DNA from 4 places in the Mesorhizobium sp. B4-1-1 genome. Region 2 is predicted to be linked to each of the others. Evidence: predicted binding sites of a transcription regulator. Region 2 holds the regulator's gene; each other region holds the start of a gene.

What was found. The regulator PhoB, encoded in region 2, activates phosphate uptake and scavenging genes when phosphate is short. The targets are predictions, from matches to a motif close to TGTCATNNANCTGTCAT.
Region 1: the regulator PhoB is predicted to act here: its motif matches at 3,086-3,102, upstream of FJW10_RS23060 (alkaline phosphatase).
Region 3: the regulator PhoB is predicted to act here: its motif matches at 1,796-1,812, upstream of FJW10_RS17630 (DUF1045 domain-containing protein).
Region 4: the regulator PhoB is predicted to act here: its motif matches at 2,068-2,084, upstream of ppk2 (polyphosphate kinase 2).

Annotation. Positions count from the first base shown of each region.
Region 1 is NZ_VFTH01000018.1:90,586-95,311, forward strand. Features, by position in the region: gene typA (translational GTPase TypA) at 1-752, opposite strand, end outside; gene FJW10_RS23055 (hypothetical protein) at 954-1,235, shown strand; gene FJW10_RS23060 (alkaline phosphatase) at 1,440-3,014, opposite strand; gene FJW10_RS23065 (MFS transporter) at 3,301-4,584, opposite strand; gene FJW10_RS23070 (TetR/AcrR family transcriptional regulator) at 4,663-4,726, shown strand, end outside.
Region 2 is NZ_VFTH01000034.1:16,977-21,702, forward strand. Features, by position in the region: gene FJW10_RS28570 (LysR family transcriptional regulator) at 1-511, opposite strand, end outside; gene FJW10_RS28575 (alpha/beta hydrolase) at 634-1,566, shown strand; gene FJW10_RS28580 (SDR family oxidoreductase) at 1,630-2,268, shown strand; gene phoB (phosphate regulon transcriptional regulator PhoB) at 2,315-3,004, opposite strand; gene phoU (phosphate signaling complex protein PhoU) at 3,021-3,728, opposite strand; gene pstB (phosphate ABC transporter ATP-binding protein PstB) at 3,749-4,552, opposite strand; gene pstA (phosphate ABC transporter permease PstA) at 4,549-4,726, opposite strand, start outside.
Region 3 is NZ_VFTH01000012.1:13,279-18,004, forward strand. Features, by position in the region: gene iolE (myo-inosose-2 dehydratase) at 1-217, shown strand, start outside; gene FJW10_RS17620 (DUF3329 domain-containing protein) at 300-512, shown strand; gene iolB (5-deoxy-glucuronate isomerase) at 893-1,705, shown strand; gene FJW10_RS17630 (DUF1045 domain-containing protein) at 1,954-2,661, shown strand; gene FJW10_RS17635 (alpha-D-ribose 1-methylphosphonate 5-triphosphate diphosphatase) at 2,783-3,922, shown strand; gene phnN (phosphonate metabolism protein/1,5-bisphosphokinase (PRPP-forming) PhnN) at 3,919-4,545, shown strand; gene FJW10_RS17645 (ATP-binding cassette domain-containing protein) at 4,709-4,726, opposite strand, start outside.
Region 4 is NZ_VFTH01000007.1:92,575-97,300, forward strand. Features, by position in the region: gene FJW10_RS12350 (dihydrofolate reductase family protein) at 168-812, shown strand; gene ppk2 (polyphosphate kinase 2) at 1,051-1,971, opposite strand; gene FJW10_RS12360 (aldo/keto reductase) at 2,233-3,276, shown strand; gene FJW10_RS12365 (glycosyl transferase family 90) at 3,273-4,244, opposite strand; gene FJW10_RS12370 (GntR family transcriptional regulator) at 4,361-4,726, opposite strand, start outside.

The DNA.
Region 1 (4,726 bases), on a different contig from region 2:
GAGACGCGGCCGGTCTCGATCTGCGTGCCGTCATGGTGCAGCACCTTGACCGCCTGGTTGGCCTTCAGCGTGCCCGACTCGATGCGGCCGGTGATGATGCGGCCGAGGAACGGGTTGGCTTCGAGGATGGTGCCGATCATGCGGAATGGGCCGGGATGAACGGTCGGTGCCGGCACATGCTTGACGACCAGGTCGAACAGCGGGGCGAGACCCTGGTCCTTCGGGCCCTCGGGATTTTCAGACACCCAACCGTCGCGGCCCGAGCCGTAGAGGATCGGGAAATCGAGCTGCTCGTCGGTGGCGTCGAGGGCCGCGAACAGGTCGAACACCTCGTTGACCACTTCGATATGGCGGGCGTCCGGACGGTCGATCTTGTTGATGACAACGATGGGACGCAGGCCGACCTTGAGTGCCTTGCCGACCACGAACTTGGTCTGCGGCATCGGGCCTTCGGCGGCGTCGACGAGCACGATCGCCGAATCCACCATCGACAGGATGCGCTCGACCTCGCCGCCAAAATCGGCGTGTCCGGGCGTATCGACAATGTTGATGCGGGTGCCGTGCCAGTCGACCGAGGTCGCCTTGGCCAGGATCGTGATGCCGCGTTCCTTTTCGAGGTCGTTGGAATCCATGGCGCGCTCGGCGACGCGCTGGTTGTCGCGGAAGGCGCCGGACTGTTTCAGAAGCTGGTCGACCAGCGTGGTCTTGCCATGGTCGACGTGCGCGATGATCGCGATATTGCGGAGGTTCATTTTTCTGGTCTCGGGAACGTTGCAGGCAGCAGGCCCAAAAGCGCCGCCTTTTTCGGTTGCGCGGCTCATACAGGGTTTTTCGCAATTGCGAAAGGGGAGGCCCGGCTCCAAATACATGGTCACTGATTCTTAAACGTCTTGGTGTGAAATGATTTCGTTAACCAAGGCGGAACCTTTGAGGGGCCGGGCGATTTCATGTTCATGACCGATCAGATGTCCAGATTGCGTCCGGTTTTCGCGTGGGCAGCGCTCGGCGTGCTGCTTGCGGCCGGTGTTGCACAGTCGGCGACGGCCCTGAGAGAGAGCGGCTCCATACAGCCGCCCGACGCCAGGACCGCGCAGCAGATGTTCGCCGACGCGCCCGACGGCGTCGACCCGATCGTCACCGGCCCGGTCAGCGCCGCCTTCAAGCAGCGCCAGAAGGACGCCAATTGCGACACCGCGGTTTGGCCGAAAATTCCGCGGGCCTGCTATCCGGATTGATCTGCCGCCGCGTATAACGCGGCAAACGTAGCGGTCCTTCGCGCCCCTCTGGCGGACATCTCCCCCGCTTGGGAGGAGATTAGCTGTCGCGTCGGCTTTCGCCAATCTCCAGCGCTGAAGGACTAGCGGCAGCGGCGGAGCTGCCAATCTCCCCCCTTGCGCGGGAGATGTCCGGCAGGACAGAGGGGGCGCCCCGCGCCGCCCTTACGCGGACCGCACCGGATCGAGCGTCACCTTGTAAAGCTCGTTGTCGTCGCGATCCATCAGCCGCACGGTGAGCTGTTCGGTCGCGCCCGAAATATCGACCAGGCCGAAGAACTGCAGCCCGGCCGACGGCGGCAGGTTCTGGCCCTGCTCGGCGGTCGGCGCCTTGATGAATTTCAACTCCGGCCCGAAGGTCATGTCGAGGTCGTTGGGGCCGAAGGTGCCGGCATGGATCGGGCCGGAGACGAATTCCCAGAACGGATTGAAATCCTGGAACTGCGCCTTGTCGGGGTTGTAGTAATGCGCCGCGGTGTAGTGCACGTCGGCGGTCAGCCACACCGTGTTGGTGATGCCGGCATTCTTGATGAAGCGCAGCACATCGGCGAATTCGAGCTCGCGGCCCTTCGGCGCGCCATTGTCGTTATTGCTGACGGCCTCGAAACCGACCTTCTTGGCCGCGTCGTCCCAGACGACGAGGCTGAGCGGCATGTCGGCGGCGATGATCTTCCAGGTCGCCCGTGAGTTGGCCAGCTCGCGCTTAAGCCACTTGGACTGCTCCTCGCCGATCATGCGCGACTTCGGCGTCAGCGTCTCCTCCATGTCGGGGCCGTTCGGGCCGCGATAGGAGCGCATGTCGAGGAAGAACACGTCGAGCAGCGGACCGTGGGAAATCTTGCGGTAGACGCGGCCGGGCTCCGACGGCTCGTAACGGATGGTCGTCATCTCATGGAAGGCGCGCGCCGCGCGGGCCGCCAGCACATGGATGGACTTTTCGGTGTAGCGATTGTCGGCGGTCAGATTCTTCGAATCCGACCAGTTGTTGAGCACCTCGTGGTCGTCCCACTGGTAGAAGGTCGGGCAGATGGCGGAGAGGCCAAGCACATGCTTGTCCATCATGTTGTATTTCCACTGGTCGCGATATTCGTCCAGCGTCTCGGCGACCTTGCGCTTGCCGTCGAGCATGACGACGTTCTTCCACTTGCCGCCGCCGGGCAGGTCGACCTCGTCCTTCAAGGCGCCGTCGGCATAGATGGTGTCGCCCGAATGCAGGAAGAAGTCCGGCGTGTGCTTGGCGATGGTGGAATAGGTCTTCATGCCGGTCTCGTCGATGCCCCAGCCCTGGCCGGCGGTGTCGCCCGACCAGGCGAAGCGCACGTCACGCTTCGAGGACGGCGCGGTGCGGAAGCGGCCGACGATCGGCTCGGAGACAGCGTTGATGTCGGACAGGTCGGCAGCCACCATGCGGTAGAAGATGTCCTGATCGGAAGCGAGGTCGGTGAGCAGGCGCTTGACCGTGTAGTCGCTGGCCGGCGAGGTATCGAGCGGCGCCAGCCGCGTCGCATTGGCGAAGCTTTCGGTCGTCGACACTTCATACATCACGCGCGCCGGACGGTCCGTGCGCGTCCACACCATGCCGGAGGTGGCGTCCACGTCGCCCGACTGGACGCCATGCGTGAAGGCCGGACGCTGGCTGGCGCGGGAATAGTATGGCAGCGCGAGTCCGGAGGCGCCGACAAGGCCGAAGGCGCTGGCCGAGGTGACGAAAGCGCGGCGAGTCAACGAAAGCTTGTTCATGGCTGTCTCCGGATGGCGTTGAACGGGACCGCCAAGCTCTCGCCTCAATGTTTCAGGCGTGTCTCGGAACCATGAAGTTTTGATAACAGTGAACAGTCTGGACTTTCTCTTCTGCCCTCGCGGAGAAGGGAAAAACTGCGCCGGGAGGCATGTCGAGATTCGGGTCAGGACGAGCCGAAAACGGCGGTCTCCGAGAACCGGAGCGGAGCGTACTTAAAGTACGTGAGCACCGGAAGCGCAGGAGACTGCTGTTTGCAGGCCGGCCTCACCCGAATCTCGACATGCCTCAAGCCGCCTGCGCCTCCGGCTCGAAAGCCGGCCTGTCGGTGTTGATCAGCAACGAGATGCATGCCGCCGCAATACCGGTCATGCCGGCAATCAGGAACGCCAGCTCGTAATTGCCCTGCAGCTCGCGCATCGTGCCGCCGAAGGCGGCCGCCGCCGCGGCGCCCACCTGGTGGCCGGCGACGATCCAGCCGAACACGATGGGTCCGCTGCGATCGCCGAACGCCTCGTTGGCAAGCCTCAGCGTCGGCGGCACGGTGGCGATCCAGTCGAGCCCGTAGAGCACGGCGAAGATGACCAAGCTGGTCGCCGAGAAGCCGGAATAAGGCAGGTAGATCAGCGACAGCCCGCGCACCGCGTAATAGACGCCGAGGAGCTTGCGCGGATCGAAGCGGTCGGTGAGCCAGCCGGACAGCGTCGTGCCGATCAGGTCGAAGATGCCCATCATCGACAGCAGTCCGGCAGCCTGCACCTCGCCGATGCCCATGTCGCCGCAGAAGGCGATGAGATGCGTGCCGACGAGGCCGTTGGTAGTGAAGCCGCAAACGAAGAAGGTGGCGAACAGATACCAGAACACCCGGGTGCCGGCAGCCCGGCGCAGCGTGTTCAGCGTATGCGCCAGGAAATTGCCCTGCGACGCGGGCGACACCGGCGGCACGTCGTCGGCATCGGCGCCGTAGCGCACCTGGCCGATCGAGGCGGGGCGCTCGGGCACCAGCAGCAGGACGAACGGGATCAGGGCCGCCGTCGCGATCGCCACGGCGATCGCCACCGGCTTCCAGCCGCCGCTCTGCGCCAGTGAGGCGATCACCGGCAGGAAGATAAGCATGCCGGTGGCGCTGGAGGCCGACATCAGCCCCATCATCAGGCCGCGATTGGTCTTGAACCAGCGGTTGACGATGGTGGCGCCCAGCACGCTCGCCACCGCGCCCGAACCGATGCCGGAAAACACGCCCCAGGTGAGGAAGAGATGCCAGGGCTCAGTCATCAACAGGCTGAGCGCGGTCGATCCCGACATCACCAGCAGCGCGCCGAGCAGCGTGCGGCGCAGCCCGATGCGCTCCATCAGCGCCGCGGCGAACGGACCGGTGAGGCCATAGAGCAGGATGCCGACGCTGGCGGCCCAGGAGGTCACGTCGCGACGCCAGCCGAAGCTCTCTTCCAGCGGAACCATCATCACCGAGGGCGCAGAACGAAGCCCGGCCGCGATCAACAGGCAGAAGAAGATGACGGCAACGACGACGAAAGCGTAGCGCTGGCCAAACGGACGGGACTGAGCTATCATGTTACTGACCGGTACGTTGCAATGGGGTGATGCCCTACATACGTACCGGTCAGTAACATTGTCAAGCGAGTTGTTTGCATGCCATCGGACAATAAAATTGATGCGTCATTGGGCGGAGCTCCGGCGCCGAAGGCTGCGGACA
Region 2 (4,726 bases):
AACCGACGATCGCCATCGCGATATCGGGCGAAATCCTGACGGCAATCATGTCTTTGGCCACCTGCGACCCCAGCCGCACGCCGGCATCGAAATTGTCGGCCACGACATCGGCCAGGCTGTAGTCGATGAATATCTCCACGTTCAGGTCGGGATATTGCGGCAACAGTTTCGCGATCGCCGGTGACAGGATCGTCCGAGCTGCGTGTTCAACCGATGTGATGCGGATCGTGCCGGCGGGCGTTTCCCTGAACTCGGCCAGCATCTCGATGCTCTGGTCGAGTTCGCGCAGCGTAGGCCCAAGCGTTGCCAGCAAACGCTTTCCCGCTTCCGTCGGCGCCACACTTCGTGTGGTCCTCGCCACCAGCAGGACGCCGAGACGCTCCTCAAGCCGTTTGACGATCTGGCTCAGTGTCGACTGGGAGATGCCGAGTTTCGCGGCGGCCTTGGTGAAGCTGCGTTGCTCCGCGACCACGTAGAAGGCGGCCAGGTCGGCGATCTCTTCGCGTCTCACTTATCATCCTACCAATAAGTCATAGTGGATTTTACCGGCTAATTCGATGAATTGCCACGGCCTAGAATGCAAGGGATCTCGTGCAGATGCATCGACGCCAACTCAGTGCAAGGAGTGCCATCATGGGCAAAATCAGCTTCCCCAACTCCAACAATCAGGCAATCGCCATGTCGGCCGTCATCAATTTTCCGGAAGACTTCAACGAGACCAGGACCTACCCGGCAGTCATCGTTTCGCATCCAGGCGGCGGCGTGAAGGAGCAGACGGCGGGCACCTATGCAAGGAAGCTCGCCGAACAGGGCTTCATCACCATCGCCTACGATGCCTCCTACCAGGGCGAGAGCGGCGGGCAGCCGCGCCAGCTCGAAAACCCGTCTGTCCGCACCGAAGACGTGAGCGCCGTGCTCGATTACCTGACCACGCTCCCCTATGTCGACAATGACCGTATCGGTGCGATGGGTATCTGCGCCGGCGCCGGCTATACGGCCAATGCGGCAATTGACGACCCGCGCATCAAGGCCGTCGGAACCGTGAGCGCCGTCAATATCGGCCAGATGTTCCGCAACGGTTGGGACAACAATATCAAGGATGCAGACGCCCGCGCCGTGATCGCGGTCGGCGCGGCGGCACGGACTTCCGACGCCAACGGTTCGGAGGTTGGCAGGATTCCGCTGGCGCCACTGAAGGAAGACGACGCTCCGAACGAAGAACTGCGCCAAGCCTGGGAATATTATCACACGCCCCGCGCCGAATACCCGACCGCACCCGGTTATGCGACGGCTCGCAGCCTGTCGCAGATCATTCCCTACGACGCCTATTCCAAAGCCGAGGCCTACCTCACCCAGCCGCTGCAGATCGTGGCCGGGAGCAAGGCCGGCAGCAAATGGATGAGCGACGACCTCTATAGCCGCGCCGCCAGCAAGGACAAGAGCTACCATGTCGTTGAAGGGGCCAACCACATGGATCTCTATGACGGCGAGAGATATGTCGATGAAGCAGTGTCGGTGCTGGCGCCTTTCTTCGGCAAGACGCTGCAACCCATCGGCGGAAGGTAATCGTCCAAGGGATGCGGGATCGACCAGGGTTCGTCCCCTTCGACCCGGAACAAGCGAGGTCATATGATCAAGGTTCTCATTCTCGGCGCGGGTGGCCAGATTGCCCGCCACGTCATCGACATGCTGGCGGGCGACGGTGACCTTCATCTGACCCTGTATGCCCGCAACACGGCGCGCCTTGCCGGCCTTGCCGGGCCAAATCAGAACGTTGTCCAAGGGGACGTTCTGGACGCCGCAAGGCTCGACGAAGCGATGCAGGGACAGGACATCGTCTACGCCAATCTGACCGGCGCGGACCTCGACAGGCAGGCGCGGGCCGTGATCGCCGCCATGAAGAAGGCCGGCATCAGGCGACTGATCTTCATTCTGGCGCTCGGCATCTATGACGAAGTGTCCGGCAAGTTCGGCGAATGGAACGCCGCCATGATCGGCGAGGACCTGAAACCCTTCCGGCGCGCCGGAGACGCCATCGAGGCCTCCGGTCTCGAATACACGATCCTGCGGCCCGCATGGCTGATGGATGAGGCGGTCATCGACTATGAAACGACCGCGCGCAACGAGCCATTCAAGGGCACGTCGGTATCGCGCGTCAGCGTGGCCGATCTGGTTGCTCGGATTGTCCGAGCGCCGGATCGGCATGTCGGCGAAAATCTCGGCGTCGACAAGCCGGGCACGGATGGCGACAAGCCCGATTTCATGTGAAGCGGCGGCGGGGCAGAGGGCGGTTCCCAGTAAACGGTGAACCGCTCTAATCCTCCCTGATCGCGTAACCCGCCCCGCGGATGGTGCGGATGACGTCCGGCATGCGGCCGTTGTTGACCGCCTTGCGCAGGCGCCCGACATGGACGTCCACGGTGCGCTCGTCGATATAGATCGTCTCGCCCCAGACATTGTCGAGCAGCTGGCTGCGCGAGAACACTCGGCCGGGATGGCGCATCATGAATTCGAGCAGGCGGAACTCGGTCGGGCCGAGCCTGATCTCGCTCTTCTTGCGGTAGACGCGGTGCGATTCGCGGTCGAGCACGATGTCGCCGACCTTGAGCACGCTGGACAGCACCTCCGGCTTGGCGCGGCGCAGCAGCGCCTTGACGCGCGCCATGAACTCCGGCGTCGAGAACGGCTTGACCAGATAGTCGTCGGCGCCGGTCGAGAGGCCGCGCACGCGGTCGCTTTCCTCGCCGCGGGCCGTCAGCATGATGATCGGCAGCCGCTCGGTCTCGGGCCGCATCCTGAGACGCCGGCAGAGCTCGATGCCAGAAACCGCCGGCACCATCCAGTCGAGCACGAGCATGTCGGGAACGTTTTCCTGAAGGCGGATTTCGGCCTCGTCGCCGCGGGTCACCACTTCGACCTGGTAACCCTCGGATTCGAGATTGTAGCGGAGTAGCACCCCCAGCGGCTCCTCGTCCTCCACCACCATGATGCGTGGCGCGATCATTGGGGTAACCTTTTCGTCAGGCCGCCGGCGCCGACATTGCGGTCTCGTCCTGCTTCGGACGATTGGCGGGCAATTGCGTGCCGGTCAGCACATAATAGGCGTTCTCGGCGATGTTGGTCACATGGTCGCCGATGCGCTCGAGATTCTTGGCGCAGAACAGAAGATGCGTGCAAGCGGTGATGTTGCGCGGGTCTTCCATCATGTAGGTCAACAGCTCACGGAAGACGGAGGTGTATTTGACGTCGATGCGCTCGTCGTCGTTGCGAAGCTTGGCCAGCGCCGTGGCATCGCCCACCATATATTCCTGGATCACGGCCTGGACCTGGATCAGCACCATCTGCGCCATGGAATCGATCGAATGCGTGAGGTCGCGCGGCGCGGCGCTGACGCCGACCGAGCCGACGCGCTTGGCGATGTTCTTGGCGAGATCGCCGATGCGTTCGAGGTCGCCCGCCATACGGATCGAGCCGACCACGTTGCGCAGGTCGTCCGCCATCGGCTGCCGCTTGGCGATCAGCGTGATGGCGCGGTCGTCGAGCTCGCGCTGACGAGCGTCCATGATGGCGTCGTCGGAGACGACGCGCTGCGCCAGCGCATTGTCGGTCTCGAGCAACGCCTTGGTCGCGCCGCCGACCATCGAGCTGGCGAGATCGCCCATGTCGTTGATGAGCCGGCTGATCTGCCTCAGATCCTCGTCGAAGGAGGCGACGGTATGTTCGGCCATGATGATGTCCTCGTATGAACTCAGCCGAAGCGGCCGGTAATATAGTCCTGCGTGCGCTTCTCGCGGGGCGAGGTGAAGATCTTCTCGGTCCGGTCGAACTCCACCAGCTCGCCCAGATACATGAACGCCGTCTGCCGCGACACGCGCGCCGCCTGCTGCATGTTGTGGGTGACGATGACGATCGTGTAGTCGGCCTGCAACTCGTCGATCAGTTCCTCGATCTTGGCGGTCGACAGCGGATCGAGCGCCGAGGCCGGCTCGTCGAGCAGGATGACCTCGGGCTTCACCGCCACGGTACGGGCGATGCACAGGCGCTGCTGCTGGCCGCCCGAGAGGCTGAGGCCGCTGGCGTTGAGCTTGTCCTTGACCTCGGTCCACAGCGCGGCGCGCTTCAGCGCCGACTCGACGCGGCTATCCATCTCGGCCTTGCTGATCTTCTCATAGAGCCTGACGCCGAAGGCGATGTTCTCGTAGATAGACATCGGGAATGGCGTCGGCTTCTGGAACACCATGCCGATCTTGGTGCGCAGCAGGTTGAGGTCCTGCGAGCGGTCGAGGATGTTCTTGCCGTCGAGCAGCACCTGGCCCTCGGCGGTCTGCTTCGGGTAGAGCTCGTAGATGCGGTTGAGCACGCGCAGCAGCGTCGACTTCCCGCAGCCCGACGGGCCGATGAAGGCAGTCACGCTGCGCTCGGGCAGGGACAGGTTGATGTCCTTCAGCGCCTTCGACTGGCCATAGTAGAAATTGAGGTTCTTGACCTCGATCTTCGACTTCTCGACGGTCGTGTCGGCTACGTTCAAATCGGTGGACAACATCGGTTTCATCTGTCCTCTCTGCGTCCGGTGAGGCTGCGCGCGAAGATGCTCAGCCCGAGAACCGTCAGGGTGATTATGAGTGCGCCGGTCCACGCCAGTTGCTGCCATTCCTCATAGGGGCTGAGGGCGAACTGGAAGATGGTCACCGGCAAGCTGGCCATCGGCGCGTTGAGATTGCTCGAC
Region 3 (4,726 bases), on a different contig from region 2:
CGGCGCCTTCACCGTGCCGGGCGACGGCTCGCTCGATTTCGGCGCCATCGTCCAACGGTTCGCCGATCATGGCTATGAGGGTTGGTTCGTCGTGGAAGCGGAGCAGGACCCGAAGAAGAACCCGCCGCTCAAGATGGCGCAGGTCGGCCACAAGGAGCTGATGCGGGTGATGACGGCCGCCGGCTATACGGTCGAGACGCAGGGTTTTCCGGCCTGAACGGGAGATTCGTCATGAATGATGGATTAGTCGGGACGCTCGGTCTATCTGATGCGCCTTGGGCAAATCCTGGATTGGCGCGATGAAAGACTATGAGCACCCCTTCTTCCGGCCGCTGTGGCGCCGCATCGCCATCGTCGCGGTCTGCCTGGTCTGGTCGGTGATCGAGTTCGCCTCCGGCACGCCGTTCTGGGGCGTCATCGCGCTGGGCTTCGCCGGTTATGCGGTGTGGCAGTTTTTCTACCTCTACAAGCCGGCCGAGGAAGCAAAGCCTCCGGCCGAGCCGAGGGAATGAAGCGGTCGATGGGGTGGAGGGTTCACGGATCGGACAGCGCGCATGGCGCATCGGATGCATTAGCGATTGGCTGAAACATCTTTCGCTTCGTCATCCACGGGCGAAGCAAGGAGCGAAGCGACGCGGCGCAGACCCGAGGATCCATTCCGTGACTTCGAAGCAACCGCTGCGGTGCAGAATTCTGCTCCGCTGCACTCTTCGACTGAGGGAACGGAATTGATCCTAGGGTCTCCGCGACGGAGCTTCGCTCCTGCTCCGCCCTAGGATGACGAAGTTGAGAGGAACCGGCCAATCTCCACGGTTTTCACGATAGTCCAATGAACGATGAAATCCTGCAAGCAGGCCTGAAAATCGAAGCGTCGAGGAATTAGGAGACAAAAATGTCGAAACTGCTCGTCAAGGCCGACAAGGGCCACGGCCACGTCGCTCATGTCACGCCGCAAAGCGCCGGCTGGACCTATGTCGGTTTCGATCTGCATCGGCTGAAAGCGGGCGAGACGGCGTCCGGCAAGACCGGCGACCGCGAGGTCTGCCTGGTCTTCGTCACCGGCAAAGGCAAGGCGTCGGCCGGCGGCAAGGACCTAGGCCTGCTCGGCGAGCGCATGTCGCCCTTCGAAGGCAAGCCTTGGTCGGTCTATGTGCCGGAAGGCGCTGACTGGTCCGTGACGGCCGATACAGAACTGGAGCTTGCCGTCTGCTCGGCGCCTGGCTTAAGCGGCGGCCTGCCGGTGCGCGTCATCGGACCTGACGATCTCGACCGGGAGGTGCGCGGCAAGGGCACCAACACGCGCTACGTCACCAACATCCTGCCCGAGGGCAAGCCGGCGGATTCGCTGCTGGTGGTCGAGGTGATCACGCCAGGCGGCCACACCTCGAGCTATCCGCCGCACAAGCACGACCAGGACAATCTGCCGGCGGAATCCTATCTCGAGGAGACCTATTACCACCGCCTCAACCCGCCGCAGGGCTTTGCCTTCCAGCGCATCTACACCGATGCCGACCGCAACGGCGTGCGCGAGCTGGACGAAGCGATGGCGATCGAGGATGGCGATGTCGTGCTGGTGCCGAAGGGCTATCACCCCTGCGCGGCCTGCCACGGCTACGACCTCTATTACCTCAATGTCATGGCCGGACCGAAGCGGACGTGGAAATTCCACAACGCGGCCGAGCACGAGTGGCTGATGAAGGCCTGATCGGCACGCCGGCGAAGTCGTTGGTCCAGTCCGGAAAAATCGTCGGCTAAGCACCTAGCGACTGGACTTGCCTTCGAAAACCCACGAAAGCTTCGTCAATCCGTCATGGAAATCACCTATGGCAGCGGTTCCGGTGCATGTCGCCGCAAACGCTCCGGCGTTTTTGGGCCACGACTTGCCAAGACAATGACTTGAAGCGCGTCGCATATTCCTTTCGGGGCGCGCAGCGCGCTTGACGAGGAATGCCCATGCGCTACGCCATCTACTACACTCCGGGACAGGACGAGAAGCTGGCGCGTGTTGCCGCCAACTGGCTGGGCCGCGATCCGTTTGGCGCGGCGACGCGACCGGTCGAGGCCGTGGGCGATCTGTCGGCCGCGGAAGTCGCCTTCCATACCGCCTCCGCCAGGCGCTACGGGTTCCACGCGACGCTGAAGGCGCCGTTCCGGCTGGCGCCGGACGAGACGGAAGCTTCGCTGCGCGCTGCTCTCGACAGTTTCGCCGAAGCCACTCCGCCAGTCGTCATCCCGCGCCTCGTGGTCGGCCAGATCGACGATTTCTTCGCCCTGGTGCCCGAAGCCGCGTTCGCCCCGATCAACGATTTCGCCGGCGAGGTCGTGCGCGCCTTCGACTGCTTCCGTGCGCCATTGACCGAGGCCGAGATCGAGCGCCGCAGCCCAGATTCGCTGAAGCCGGACGAGTTCCGCAACCTCTGCCAATGGGGCTATCCTTACGTCTTCGACACATTCCGCTTCCACATGACGCTGTCGGGGCGCGTTGGGCCACAGGAAAGCCCGCGTCTTCGCGCAGCGATCGACGGACTGTTCGCCGACGTGCTGCGGCAGCCGGTGCCGGTGGATGCGCTGACATTGTTCGTCGAAAGCGAGCCCGGCGCCCCGTTCATGGTGCTTTCCCACCATGCGCTTGGCCACGGCCCGGCCCGCAAGACCGCCTAGGGCAGTTCAGCGGAAACGCTGAACTGCCCTATCTCTTTGTTTACGCAATTCCGGGCGGAAAACCGCAAGGCACTTTTCCTGGAATTGCTCTGATTGAACCCTCGAGGTAGGACCGCCTGAGATGACCGCCGAAACCGTTCTCACCAATGCCCGCATCGTGCTGCCGGACGAAATCGTCCAGGGCTCGCTGTTGTTGCGCGACGGCCTGATCGCCGCCATCGAACCGGGCGCTGCCCGCACCGGCGAGGACATGGGCGGCGACTACATCATCCCGGGTCTCGTCGAGCTCCACACCGATCACCTCGAAGGCCATTACGCGCCGCGCCCGAAAGTGCGGTGGAACCCGATTGCCGCCGTGCTTGCCCATGATGCCCAGGTGGCGACCGCAGGTATCACCACCGTGCTCGACGCCTTGCGCGTCGGCATGGACGAGGATGCCGACCTGAAGTCCGACGACGTTCGCAAGCTGGCCGACGCGATCGAGGACAGCGTGCGCCAGGATCGGCTCAGGGCCGACCATTTCATCCATCTGCGCTGCGAGGTCTCGGCGCCGGACTGCCTCGAGGCTTTCGCCAATTTCGAGACTGACGACCGGGTGAAACTTGCCTCGCTGATGGACCATGCGCCCGGACAGCGCCAGTTCGTCAACCTCGAGACCTATGCCTACTATTACCAGCGCAAGCTGAAGCTGACGGACCAGGACTTCAAGAAGTTCTGCGAGAAGCGGATGGCCGAATCGGCCCGCAATTCCGGTCCGAACCGCGTCTTCATCTCGGCCGCCTGCCAGGAGCGCGGCATTGTGTTGGCGAGCCACGACGACGCGACCTCCCGCCATGTCGAAGAAGCAATCGAGCAGGGCGTACGCGTCGCCGAGTTCCCGACGACGGAAGAGGCGGCCAAGGCCTCGAAGGCGGCCGGCCTCGGCGTGCTGATGGGCGCGCCCAACGTCATGCGAGGCGCCTCGCATTCCGGCAATGTCTCGGCGCGCACGCTTGCCGCCGACGGCCTGCTCGACATCCTGTCGTCCGACTACATCCCCTTCAGCCTGATCCAGTCGGCCTTCTTCCTCGGCGATGTCGTCGAGGGCATCTCGCTGCCGCAGGCGGTCGCCATGGTGTCGAAGAACCCGGCCGAAGCCATCGGCCTTGCCGATCGCGGCGTCATCGAGCCGGGCCGCCGCGCCGACCTGGTGCGGGTGCGGGTCGACGACCATGTGCCGGTCGTGCGCACCGTGTGGCGCCAGGGCCGCCGGGTCGCATGATGGTCTCGGCCCTCATCGAGCGCGAACTGGCCGAAAGCCTGCCGATCCGCAACGGCGTCTTCGTCGCGGTGGTCGGCCCGAGCGGCGCCGGCAAGGATACGGTGATCGGCTACGCCAAGCAGCGCTTCGCCGGCGAGACGCGGCTGGAATTCGTGCGCCGTGTCATCACCAGGCCGAGCGACACGGCAAGCGAGGACCACGACACGCTGGCCGATGCCGCCTTCGCGGAAGCGGAGGCCGACGGCGCCTTCTCGCTGTGCTGGGACGCGCACGGCCTGCGCTATGGCCTGCCGGCCGATGTCGACTGGGCCGTGGCGAACGGCCACGTGGCGGTCGCCAACGTGTCGCGCGCGGTCATCCCGGCGCTGCGCGAACGCTACGCCAATCTGGCCGTGGTCGAGATCACCGCGGCGCCGGAGATACTGGCGGAACGGCTGGCGGCGCGCGGCCGCGAATCACGCGGCGAAGTGCTTGCCCGCCTGGCGCGCAGCACGAGCGTCAAGCTGACAGGACCGGACGTCACGTCGATCGACAATGGCGGCGACAAGGAGGTCGCCGGCGAACGCTTTGCCGAGGTGCTGCGCAAGGCGATGGCGTTCTCCGACCTGTCGGACATGATCTAAGATATGCTGATATTCAGGTGAGCCCGGCCTACAAGTAGCGGCTCGCCTGCGCTTCCGGTGCTCACGTACCTAAGTACGCTCCGCTCCGGTTCTCGGAAGCCACCACTTTCGGCTCGGCCTGACCTGAATCTCAGCGCATCTTGGTGCCGAGCAAGGTCCGTCCTCACTTGTTGAAGTTGGC
Region 4 (4,726 bases), on a different contig from region 2:
CGCGACGTGTCAGCGCCGCTATCTTCCGTCTTGCGAACGATCGCCATAGGGCTTGGTGTCAGTAGGCTTCCGTAGCCTGCTGCGCATCGCGGAAAACCAATTACATTTTGCAATCAGAAAAGCTATTCCCTTACTGCTTGCATTTTGCAACCGATCGGGAGAAAACCGTGTCCAAGCTCCGTGTTAATTGCTTTACGCTCTCGCTCGACGGCTACGGCGCAGGTCCCGACCAGAGCCTCGCCAGCCCGCTCGGCGTCGGCGGCGAAAATCTGCACAAATGGATGATCAAGACCCGCTCCTTCCACCAGATGATCGGCAAGGAAGGCGGGACGACGGATACCGATGACGAGTTTGCCGTGCGCGGTTTTGAGAACGTCGGCGCCTGGATCCTCGGCCGCAACATGTTCGCGCCGAGCCGCGGCGAATGGCCGGACGATAACTGGAAAGGCTGGTGGGGCGACAACCCGCCCTATCATGTTCCGACCTTTATTTTGACGCATCACAAGCGCGCGGCGATCGAGATGGAAGGCGGCACGATTTTCTATTTCATCACCGACGGCATCCACTCAGCGCTCGAACAGGCGAAGGCAACCGCCGGCGGCAAGGACGTGCGCGTCGGCGGCGGCGTCTCGACCGTTCGGCAGTATCTGCAAGAGAAGCTCATCGACGAGATGCATCTGGCGATTTCGCCTGTGCTGCTCGGCTCCGGCGAGCACCTCTTCGCCGACCTCGACATACTGAAGCTGGGATACCGCTGCACCGGCCAGGTGGCCACTGCCGATGCGACGCATGTGATGATCGGGCGGGCGTAAGTACAGCTCTTTCTCCCCTTCACCATACGGGGAGAAATGCCCGGCGGGGCAATGAGGGGCGGCGCGACCTTTGAGATTAGCGGCTAGCTCGCAACGGCAGCGAATTGGCGCTCAATCGCCGACCGGCGCTGCCGCTCATCCGCCCTTCGGGCGTTCGTCGTTCGAAAAGCCAAGCAATTGGCTTTTCGCCCGCTGCGCGGACCTCACCTCCCCGTGAAAAGGGGAGAAGGAAAAGACCTCAATACTTCTCAGGCACGTAGAGCTCGCGCGGCAGCACCTGGCGCTCGTAGGACGGGTTGAAGACGCGGTCGGGCAGCGAGATGTCCTCGTGCGGAACCTCCTCATACGGCATCTGCTGCAACAGATGGTCGATGCAGTTCAGCCGGGCGCGCTTCTTGTCGTTGCCCTCGACGATGAACCAGGGGGCTTCGGGAATGTTGGTGCGTGCGAAGGTCTCTTCCTTGGCCTTGGTATACTGCTCCCAGCGCACGCGCGACTGCAGGTCCATTGGCGACAGCTTCCACTGCTTCATCGGATCGTGGATGCGCATCAGGAAGCGCATCTGCTGTTCCTCATCGGTGATCGAGAACCAGTATTTGACGAGCGTGATGCCGGAACGGACCAGCATACGCTCGAATTCCGGCACGTCGTTGAAGAATTCCTCGACTTGGTCCCCATTGGCAAAGCCCATCACCCGCTCGACGCCGGAGCGGTTGTACCAGGAGCGGTCGAACAGCACGATCTCGCCGCCCGCGGGGAGATGCGGCACGTAGCGCTGGAAATACCATTGCGATTTCTCGCGCTCGGTCGGTGCCGGCAGCGCCACGACGCGGGCGATGCGCGGGTTGAGCCGCTGCGTGATGCGCTTGATGACGCCGCCCTTGCCGGCGGAATCGCGGCCTTCGAAGACCACCACCAGCTTCTTCTTGTGGTAGGCGACCCAGGACTGCAGCTTGATCAATTCCGACTGCAGCCTGAGCAGCTCGCGGAAATAGGTCATGCGCTCCATGGAGGGCGGATGCGACTTCTTGTAGATCTTGGCGATCTCGAGCGAGAGCGCCGGCTCGGAAAGCTCAAGCTCATAGTCCTCGTCAAGCGTGTCCTCGAGTTCGGCTTCGAGCCAGTCCTTCGCCCCGGAATTTGTTTTGAGTTCGTTCATCGCGCAGCTCCTGCCTGCCAGCCATCTTCGCCCCATATGCGTACCGGCCGTGACCGCGAACGCAACTCCATAAGCCGACTGAGATACAGAGGCGCAATGACGGTTTTATTGCAATCGACCGGAAGCAGGCATCGATATCGAAGATATGTGATCGATCCGTGTCGATAGCGGGACGACAAGCGGCGGGAATTGTCCTACAAATCCCCTCGCCTCTTCCGGCGCCCTCCACGGCGCTTCTTCAAACAAATTGCGAGGACCGACATGGAATACCGCACGCTGGGCCGATCCGGCTTGAAAGTCTCGACATTGACGCTTGGCACCATGACCTTCGGCGGCGCCGGTCCGTTCGCCGCCGTCGGCAATTCGGATCTTTCGGAAGCCAAACGCATCATCGACACCTGCATCGATGCCGGCATCAATCTCATCGACACCGCCAATGTCTATTCCAACGGATTGTCGGAAGAGATCATCGGCGAGGCGCTTGGCGGCAAGCGCAAGAATGACGTGCTGATCGCCTCGAAGGCGCGCATGCGCATCGGCACCGGCCCGAATGACGAAGGCCTGTCGCGCCACCATCTGATCCGCGAATGCGAGAAGAGCCTGAAGCGGCTCAGGACCGACGTCATCGACATTTACTTCGTCCACCAGTGGGACGGGCTCACGCCGCTGGAGGAGACGATCGCGGCGCTCGACACCTTGGTCAACCAGGGCAAGATCCGCTATATCGGCTGCTCCAATTATTCGGGCTGGCAGGTGATGAAGGCTCTTGCCATCAGCGACAGCCGCCATCAGGCCCGTTTCGTCACCCAGCAGATCCACTACACGCTGGAAGCGCGCGAGGCCGAATATGAATTGCTGCCGATCTCGGTCGACCAGGGCTTGGGCGTGCTGGTCTGGAGCCCGCTGGCGGGCGGCCTGCTCTCCGGCAAATACCATCGCGACAGCCCGACCGCGCGCCAGGTCGGCGGCTGGACGGAGCCGCCGATCCGCGACGAGGACCGCCTGTGGCGCATCGTCGACGTGCTCAACGAGATCGGCAAAGCGCGCGGCGTCTCAGGGGCGCAGGTCGCGCTTGCCTGGCTGCTTGGCCGCCCGGCCGTGAGTTCGCTGGTGATCGGCGCCCGCAACGAGGCCCAACTCAAGGACAACCTCGCCGCGGCCAGCCTTTCGCTCACCGAGGAGGAGCGGCAGCGCCTCGACGTCGTCAGCCGGCCGCCGGTGCTTTATCCTTACTGGCACCAGCAGTTCACCGCCAGGGACCGTTTCGGGCCGGCCGACCGGGTGTTCGACCGCTCCCATGCCTAACCGGCGATGAAGCGCCAGACTTCCGCGTCGGGCTTTATCTGCCCGCTCAGCACGAAATATTTGTAGAGGACGAGCAGCGAGATCGCCTGCTCGTCCTGTTCATTGCCGAATTTGCGGCAATAGGCGTTGGCGGCGGCGGTTATCCGCCCAGCCTCGGCGGGGTGTTTTTCGAAATAGGCCACCTTGTCGACCAGGTCGGAAAAATCCTGCCGCAGAGGCACGTAGTGGACATTGGGCTCGACCTGGGCTTCCGCGAACCAGGTTTCGTAGGTCGGCTCCGGCATCAGGCAGAGCGAATTGGAGCTCATGATCCATTTCAGGTTTGTCGCGACATCATTGCCTTCGAGCGAGACGATGTAGCGATACTGTCGCTGCTGCTCGATGTTCAGGAACGGCTTGCGGTATCCGTCCGGCGCGTCGGCCCTGTGGGAGCCCGCATCGCAAATCGGCAGGTTGGCGGCCATTTCGACGAAGCGGGTGCGGATAGGATTGTTGAGATGACCGCGCCAGACCACCATCGGGCGCTTGTCCGCAAAAGACAGGTTGTCGGGCGGCATGTAGAAGTGGCGGAACTTGTTCAGCTTCATCAGCACGCCGTTCGCATTGTCGTCGCCGATGGGCCGGTCCTTGACGATCCTTGGAACCTCCGGAACGCCGATGACGTCGCCGAATTCGAAATCGATCCGCAGGCCGGGATCGAAATAGCGGGCGAATTCCTTGAGGTCGTAATAATACATGCTGGAAGCGGACGGCAGCTTGCCGATGGCCACGGCGTCGGGACTTGGCGCGAACGAGTGTTCCAGCTTGTTGTAATAGGTCAGTCGCTCGCGAACCGTCTTGCCCGAAAGCCTGGCCTGCTCAACCCGGCTGGCCAGGCGGTCGCGGAACAGGGACTGCGGTGCGCGGTCGCGCGCGAAATTGCGCGCGTAGTAGAACAGCTTTGCGGCGGTTCGAGAGAGTGAAGCCATGCGTCCGCGAGTTCAGCAAGATGGTCAATGGTAGTCAGCCTTCATCCCCCTTGTCTCCTACAGCATTCTCCCGGCCATGTTGCAAGCCTGCTAATGCGAATGGCCCCACGAGAACTTTACGCTGCGACGACGGCGAACCCTCTGGCGCGCAGGGCGCGCCGGTCGTCATGCAATGAGGTGACCAGCCGATCGCGGCTGCCTGCGATGTGAGCGGAAAGCAGCCGCGCCGCTGCCTCGGCATCGCCGCTCCTGACGGCGGCGAGGATGGCATGATGTTCGGCCCAGGCACGGCCGAGCGCCTTTTCATCGCGCACCTCCAGCCAGCGCGCCCGCGACAGCCTGGTCATCGCGTCGCGAACGGCCCTGAGCAGAAACTCATTGCCGGAAAGCCTTGCCAGCTCGATGTGGAAATCCATTCCGACCCGATGCCACTCCTCGCGCGGCGTCTCGGCATCGCAGGAATCAAGCATCGCCGCGATCAC